Regions from separate parts of the Streptococcus sp. 27098_8_82 genome, predicted to be linked through region 1. Evidence: predicted binding sites of a transcription regulator. Region 1 holds the regulator's gene; the other holds the start of a gene.

Evidence for each region. Region 1 encodes Rex, which represses fermentation and respiration genes when NADH is low (regulators of the CRP and FNR family bind a similar motif). Its sites were predicted from a motif close to TTGTGAANTANTTCACAA; they were not measured.
Region 2: a site for Rex is predicted at 1,394-1,411, ahead of O3627_RS10970 (zinc-dependent alcohol dehydrogenase family protein). Genes of this name have one in related genera too.

What each region holds. Positions count from the first base shown of each region.
Region 1 covers NZ_JAPVYB010000001.1:588,372-591,789, forward strand. The annotation lists gene radC (DNA repair protein RadC) at 1-626, shown strand, start outside; gene O3627_RS02880 (gamma-glutamyl-gamma-aminobutyrate hydrolase family protein) at 695-1,387, opposite strand; gene O3627_RS02885 (redox-sensing transcriptional repressor Rex) at 1,412-2,059, opposite strand; gene O3627_RS02890 (DUF4649 family protein) at 2,184-2,405, opposite strand; gene O3627_RS02895 (DUF1831 domain-containing protein) at 2,522-2,869, opposite strand; gene O3627_RS02900 (cysteine desulfurase family protein) at 2,871-3,418, opposite strand, start outside.
Region 2 covers NZ_JAPVYB010000010.1:27,800-31,217, reverse strand. The annotation lists gene O3627_RS10975 (DUF1033 family protein) at 1-136, opposite strand, end outside; gene O3627_RS10970 (zinc-dependent alcohol dehydrogenase family protein) at 275-1,336, opposite strand; gene O3627_RS10965 (glycosyl hydrolase family 8) at 1,506-2,612, opposite strand; gene O3627_RS10960 (glycosyltransferase) at 2,621-3,418, opposite strand, start outside.

The DNA.
Region 1 (3,418 bases):
GAGAAGGGGCTGAAAAACTCAGTAACCAAGAGCTTCTATCAATTTTCCTCAGGACAGGCAACAAAAAAGAAACTGTTTTTCAAGTTTCTCAAAGAATTTTATCATCGATTTCCAGTTTGAACGATCTTAAGTATTTAACTTTGCAGGAATTGCAGACTATTTCTGGAATCGGTCCGATTAAGGCTGTGGAGCTGCAGGCCATTATCGAATTAGGACGTCGGATTAACCGAGCAGAGGTTCTGCAGAAAGAGCAGATTATGGGCAGTCAAAAATTAGCCCAGAAGATGCAGCAGGAATTGGGAGATATGAGGCAGGAGTGCTTGGTTGCTATTTATCTTAATAGTCAAAATCAAATTCTGCATCAGCAGACTATTTTTATGGGGACAGTCAGCAGAAGCATTGCTGAGCCGAGAGAAATTCTCCACTACGCTCTTAAGCATCTGGCGACATCTATCATACTGGTGCACAATCATCCATCAGGCTCAGTCATTCCCAGCAGAAACGACGATGAGGTGACCCAGCATATGAAAGAAGCGTGTGAGATGATGGGCTTGGTCCTTTTGGATCATTTGATTGTCTCTAAGGTCAGTTACTATAGCTACCGAGAGGAGACAGATATGATATAATTTGATTTACTTGAATATAAAAAACTTCTATTCATGTTGAAAAGAAGTTTATCTAGGAGTAGAGGTTTTTAAAGAATATTGACAACATAATCAAACAGAGCTAAGTCTCCTTCTCTGGAGCCAAATAAGAACTCTGGGTGCCATTGGACGCCAAGGAAAGGACTACCATCAGTAGAAGTGATGGCTTCAATAATCTTATCTCGAGGATCATAGGCAATGACTTCTAGGCCGGTCGCTAAATCCTTGATACTTTGGTGGTGGAAGGAGTTGATTTCAGATGCAGGGCCATAGATTTCATGCAGAATAGAGCCATTCTTGGTCACCATGCTTTGAGTTGTGTACTCAGCAGAGCTATCTTGCCAATGATCTTCAATATCTTGATGAAGAGTACCGCCTAGAGCTACATTATAAAGTTGGGTTCCGCGGCAGACGGTGAAAATTGGTTTATTTTGACGGCGAGCTTCCTTAATTAAAGCTAATTCAAAAATGTCCCGTTTGAGTAGATAATCATCGCTGTCAATGGTTTTCTCTTCACCATAGAATTGAGGGCATACATTCTGACCACCTGTGATAATTAATTTGTCAACAATGGAAACATACTGTTTAGCCATTTCTTCATCACCGATTGGCAAAATCATTGGAATTCCGCCAACTTCTTTAACTCCCTCAACGAATCCTGTCGCCGTATAGCTCATATAGATGAAGTGATCGTCTGGGATTTCTCTTTCATTTCCGGTTATTCCAATAATTGGTTTACTCATTGAGTGTTCAATACCCCTTTCAAATTAATGTTCATTTTTTCTCATGAAGTAGAGCAGAGTCTGCAGTTCGCTAGTCAGGTCAACGTACTGAACGACCACGTCCTTAGGTAGGGATAGATTTACTGGCGAGAAGCAGAGAATACCTTTCACACCTGCTTGAACTAAGATAGATGCAACTTCTTGGGCTTTTACGCTAGGTACAGTTAGGATGGCAGTTTGCACATTTCCTGACTGTATTTTTTCTTTGATTTGGGAAATTCCATAGATAGGAATCCCATCGCTGGTTGTGCTGCCAACTTCTGGATGGTCATCTGTGTCGAAAGCCATTACAACCTTCATTTTATTGCGCTCATGAAAACGATAGTGCAGCAGAGCCCGCCCCATGTTACCGACACCAACAATCATGACATTGGTGATAGCATTGTCGTTCAAGAGGTCAGCAAAAAAGTTCATCAATTTCTTGACGTCATAGCCAAATCCTCTGCGGCCAAGTTCACCGAAATAAGAAAAATCTCGTCTGACGGTGGCAGAGTCAATGCCAATAGCTTCAGCGATTTGCTTGGAGTTGGCTTTCTCAATCTTCTCAGCATTAAACCGTTTAAAAATACGATAGTAGAGCGACAGTCTCTTAGCTGTTGCTCGAGGAATTGTAGTATTTTTTTCAGTTTTCACAAAATCACAACCTTTCTAATTCTATTTTATAGGAAGTTTGTGAAAAAATCAACTAATTAAGGATGTTTAATGCACTAAAAAAGAAAAGAGTTAACGTTTAAGTTATGTTGCAGTTGCGAAGAGATTAGTCCTGATAGGGAGTTAAGTCTAACTGGTACATCTGGCGGTACAAGTCGCCGATTAACCCTGTAAATGGCAGCTGGTGTCCATTATAAGTGATGGAAAGTACTTTGAGAGAGTCAGGAACTGTGACGCAGCCAGAGAAGGCGAGAAGAAATTCGTCGAAGTCTTCATAGGTAAGTGTCCGTTTCACCTTATATGAGTCCAAATAGGTCAGTTCAACCATTGTTAATCCTTTCTTTGGGTTCGGTTGATCTTTTCTTCAAGTGTTCTAAGTAGAAGTCAAGCTCGTTTAAATTTTGAAGTGTCAAAACCAAAAAAGCAAAATTGCGAGAATCTTGCTTATTGTGGTGTCTTTTCAAAAATATTTCTTTCAACCAAGCTATCCATCAAGAAATAAAATTTTTGCTGGATAATGTGATGATCTTCTGATTTGAAAATATTGACCAAGCGCAGGCCTGATTTGTCAGTGATATTGATTTTGAAGCCATTCAAATCTTTATTGACGATGATTTTAAGCAAAAAACCATTTCCGCTGTTGGGAACAGATTCCAACAGACGAGAGAGTTCATAGTTGCCAACCTTGCTTTCAGCGAATGTATTGTCGCGTAAGGTGAATTTCTTGACATTTGGGTGAAGTGAATAGGTATATTCACAGTTTGCTAAGCTAACAGATGTTTGAAAGGCCATCTTATCCTCCTAAAATTTCTTTTAATTTCTTTGTAAATGATTGAATCTCTTGCAGGGTCGTTTGGTCCGAAGTACTGATTCGAATAGACTCATGCAAGCGGTTGGAATCCTTGCCATACATAGCCTGCAAGACATGACTGGGTTGTATAGCTCCGGCTGTGCAGGCTGAGCCTGTTGAAATGGAAAATCCATTTAAATCCATTTGAAGCAGAAGCAGGTCATTCTTTTGATTGGGAAATCCCAAATTGATGACATATGGCAAGCTTGGCTGACTTTCATTTAAGTAATGTTCAATGTCCGATAAGTCAGCAAGTAAGCTGTCTTTTAAGTCTTGCGCATGCGCTAGATTTTCCTCAAGATGTTCCGTGCTATCTGACAGAGCCGCCGCCATACCTGTGATAGAGATTAGATTTTCAGTTCCGGCCCGGTGTTTTTCTTCCTGGTCGCCACCGTGCATGAAATTGTCAAAATCCATCTTCTTGGCATAAAGGAATCCAACGCCTTTGGGACCATGAAATTTATGCGCTGAAGCAGATAGAAAGTCAATCC
Region 2 (3,418 bases), on a different contig from region 1:
GCAGCCAGCGGTTTTTATAATACTTAAGGGCTTCATAATAATCATCGAACTGCTTTTTTGCAACGATATCCTCTTCCCAGCCATCCAGGAACCACCACGGTTCATAGTCCCCGTACATCTCAATTACACAATACATACTCGTCCTCTCTTTGTACCGTATATTATATATGAATTCTTTGACGAACAAAACTATTTTGCTCAAAATCAGAAAACAATATAAAAACCCCTTTTAACCAAAGATTAAAAGGGATAGGTAAAAGACAACTTAAGAATTTTATTGGACTGGAGAGAGGTCATTTTCTATAATAACCTTAATGGCATGATGGTTCGCAGCTTGGCCGAAAACCTTGAAAGCTTCTTCAATTTCACTCAACTTAAAGTAATGAGTCACTAGCTTTTCTGGCTCAATCTTATGACTTTCCAGAGCCTTTAGCAGCTGTGGAGTAGTATTGGTAGATACCAGCCCGGTCGTCACATTGATATTTCGAATCCAGAGCCGATCTAACTCAAACTCTACAGGTTTGCCATGAACTCCACAGTTAGCAATGGTTCCATCAACGGCAATGACTTTCTGACAAAGATCAAAACTGTCTGGAATCCCTACTGCTTCAATGGCTACATCAACTCCACGTCCATCTGTCAAGTCAAAGATAGCCTGCACAGCTTTTTCAGCATTCGCTGAATTTACCTTATCTGTTGCCCCAAAGGCCATGGCCGTATCTAAACGATTCTCATCGATGTCAACCATGATAATCTTTGACGGAGAATAAAACTGAGCTGTCAGCAGAGATGCGAGACCGATTGGTCCAGAGCCAACGATAGCTACTGTACATCCAGGCTCTACTTTACCTTTTAAAACTCCTATTTCATAAGCTGTTGGCAGGATGTCTGACAGCATGACTAAGGCTTCATCTGATAAATCAGATGGTGTGTGATAGAGAGTATTATCCGCATGGGGCACACGCAGATACTCAGCTTGAGTTCCGTCAATCAAATGCCCGAAAATCCATCCGCCTTCATCTTCACAATGGGCGTAGATACCTTTCTTGCAATAGTAGCACTTGCCACAGGCACAAACACAGGAAATCAGAACCTTATCACCCTTCTTGAAATTGGTTACACTGTCACCAACTTCTTCAACAATACCGATGCCTTCATGTCCCAGAATAGTACCGCTCTTGCAGGCAGGTACGTCTCCTTTAATAATATGAAGATCAGTCCCGCAGATAGTGGTCTTTACCATACGGACAATAGCGTCTGTTGGCTTACGTACGACAGGTTTATCAACATCTATAAACTGGGCAAATCCCGGTTTAACATAAGTATAGGCTTTCATAGGATATCCTTTCTATTGTTATGTTATGATGAATGTTTTCCATTTTATTTTAACAGTTTGTGAAAAATATCTCAAGGTTTTTCTCCAAAAAAGTGGGACAAAAACCGTTTTGTCCCACCCTATTGTCTGCATGATCTTAAGCAAAATTTGCATCTTGCTCGTTTCTGCATTATAAAGTTTCTAAAGCAATCATCGTTGTCACAGCTGCGTCATAGTAATTATCTGACGGCAAACCTTGCATGAAGAGATATTTATTCTGCTGCACCAATTTGCGGAATTCCATATTGTTATTAGCCGCATAGAATACTGGAGCAGTAAAGCTGCCAGCCTGATTACTATTGAGAGCCTTCCCTTTCAGAGTGTAGCCCGCATAGATCTTTTCTTGACTGAGGAAGAAGTTTAACATCTTCTTCAGCATTTTTTGACTTTTTTCATCCTTGCTTTGAGCCAAGTTGTAAGGAAGTCGGCAAGCATTATAAGAATAATAGCCATCATTTGCAGACTCAACCGTATCAGCATCAGCTGCCCGAACTTTGTCGCCTTCAACCCAGATAAAGTCTGGTATCAAACCAGTCTTATTATCAGCGCTGATTGCTTCAAGTTTGCTAAGCATGTTATCTCGGATTGTCAGCCACTGCTTATCCTTTGTCAACTCATAGAAAGCTTGGAACTGCTGCGGCAATGTATCAGAAGTCCGCATGAGATTATAAAATTTCGATTCTGCATTTGCCCAGTTCCCAACCGTCAAAACGCCGTTGCTTTCATTATAGTTATATGCCAAGACATCTTTCAGAATAGCCTGAGCCTGAGCTTGGTATTCTTTAGCCTTGTCCGGCCACTGCTTAGCAGCCTGAATCAAAGCATAGGCAATGTAGAGATCGCCGTCTGTAGCATTGTTTTCGTCTTCATGGTTGCTCTTACCATCCTTAATCGTCTGTTTCCAAGACATGAGTTGGGTATCTTTCAGACGATGAGCTAGATAATATTGGTAGAGCTTTTCAAAATCAGCCGAACTGGCATCGCCTTGCTTAGCTGCATCCACAGCAATCACCATGCCATAACCCTGTGCCTCAGACAGCACAACATCTTCAGTCTTACTGTTTGTCGTCCTGATATAAGACAATTTGTCCTTGGTTACGACATATTCTTTAGACCATTGGCTGTATATTTTCTTTTTGATATTAGGAGTACTGCCCATGCGGGTGTACAATAGGATACCAGCCAAGACAGCCAGAATTGTCACAAACCAAATAAATCTTAATCTTGTTCTTTTCACACTTTCTCCTAACCTGCAAATCGTTTTGTTTTAACCCACTTGGTTTCTTTCCGCTTCAAAATCTTGTCCAAGATAACAGATCCTACTGCATCTAAAGAAACAACGATAAAGAGCTGAGAGTAAGTCAAATAGGACACAAGAGCCAACCAAATCTGTTTGGTAGTCGCCTGTCCAAACTGAGAAGCCAGGGCGATATTGATCTGCAAAAGATAAAGCAAAATCATCAGAAGCCAGTTAAAGAGCATCAGCTGGACGATATAGATATTCTGAGCATCAAAAGCGAAAGGAATCCGCACATCCGGGATAAAGAGCTGGGTAATCATTGCCGCTACATTGGCAAAGAAAACCAAGTCAGATAAGACAATCGCCAGATTGAACCAGAAGAAGATACAAGAATAATTAAACACTTCCAGTTTCACGCGCCAGTTACCGCCGCTGAAGAGATGCTTGAAGTTGTCAATAACCACCTCGTAATTTCCCTTAGCCCAGCGCTTACGCTGCAAGTAGTAGGACTTGAGGGTCTCAGGTTCTTGCTGGAAAGCCTCTGAGTTATAAGCCAAGGCAATCAGCTTGCCGCTCTGCATAATCTTAAAGGAAATTTCCGTGTCCTCTGTCAAGGCACCGTTTTTCCAACCACCAATACTCTTAACAAACTCCGTGTTAATCAAGAAGTTCGTACCTGGAATCCGTCCAATCTTGAAGAGATGCCACATACCTACGTGGTAAACACGCTGAGTCACAACGATTTCTTGGTTGATACAGCGAGTCAGGAAGTTCTGGTTGGCATTACGGGTCTTATTGCGTCC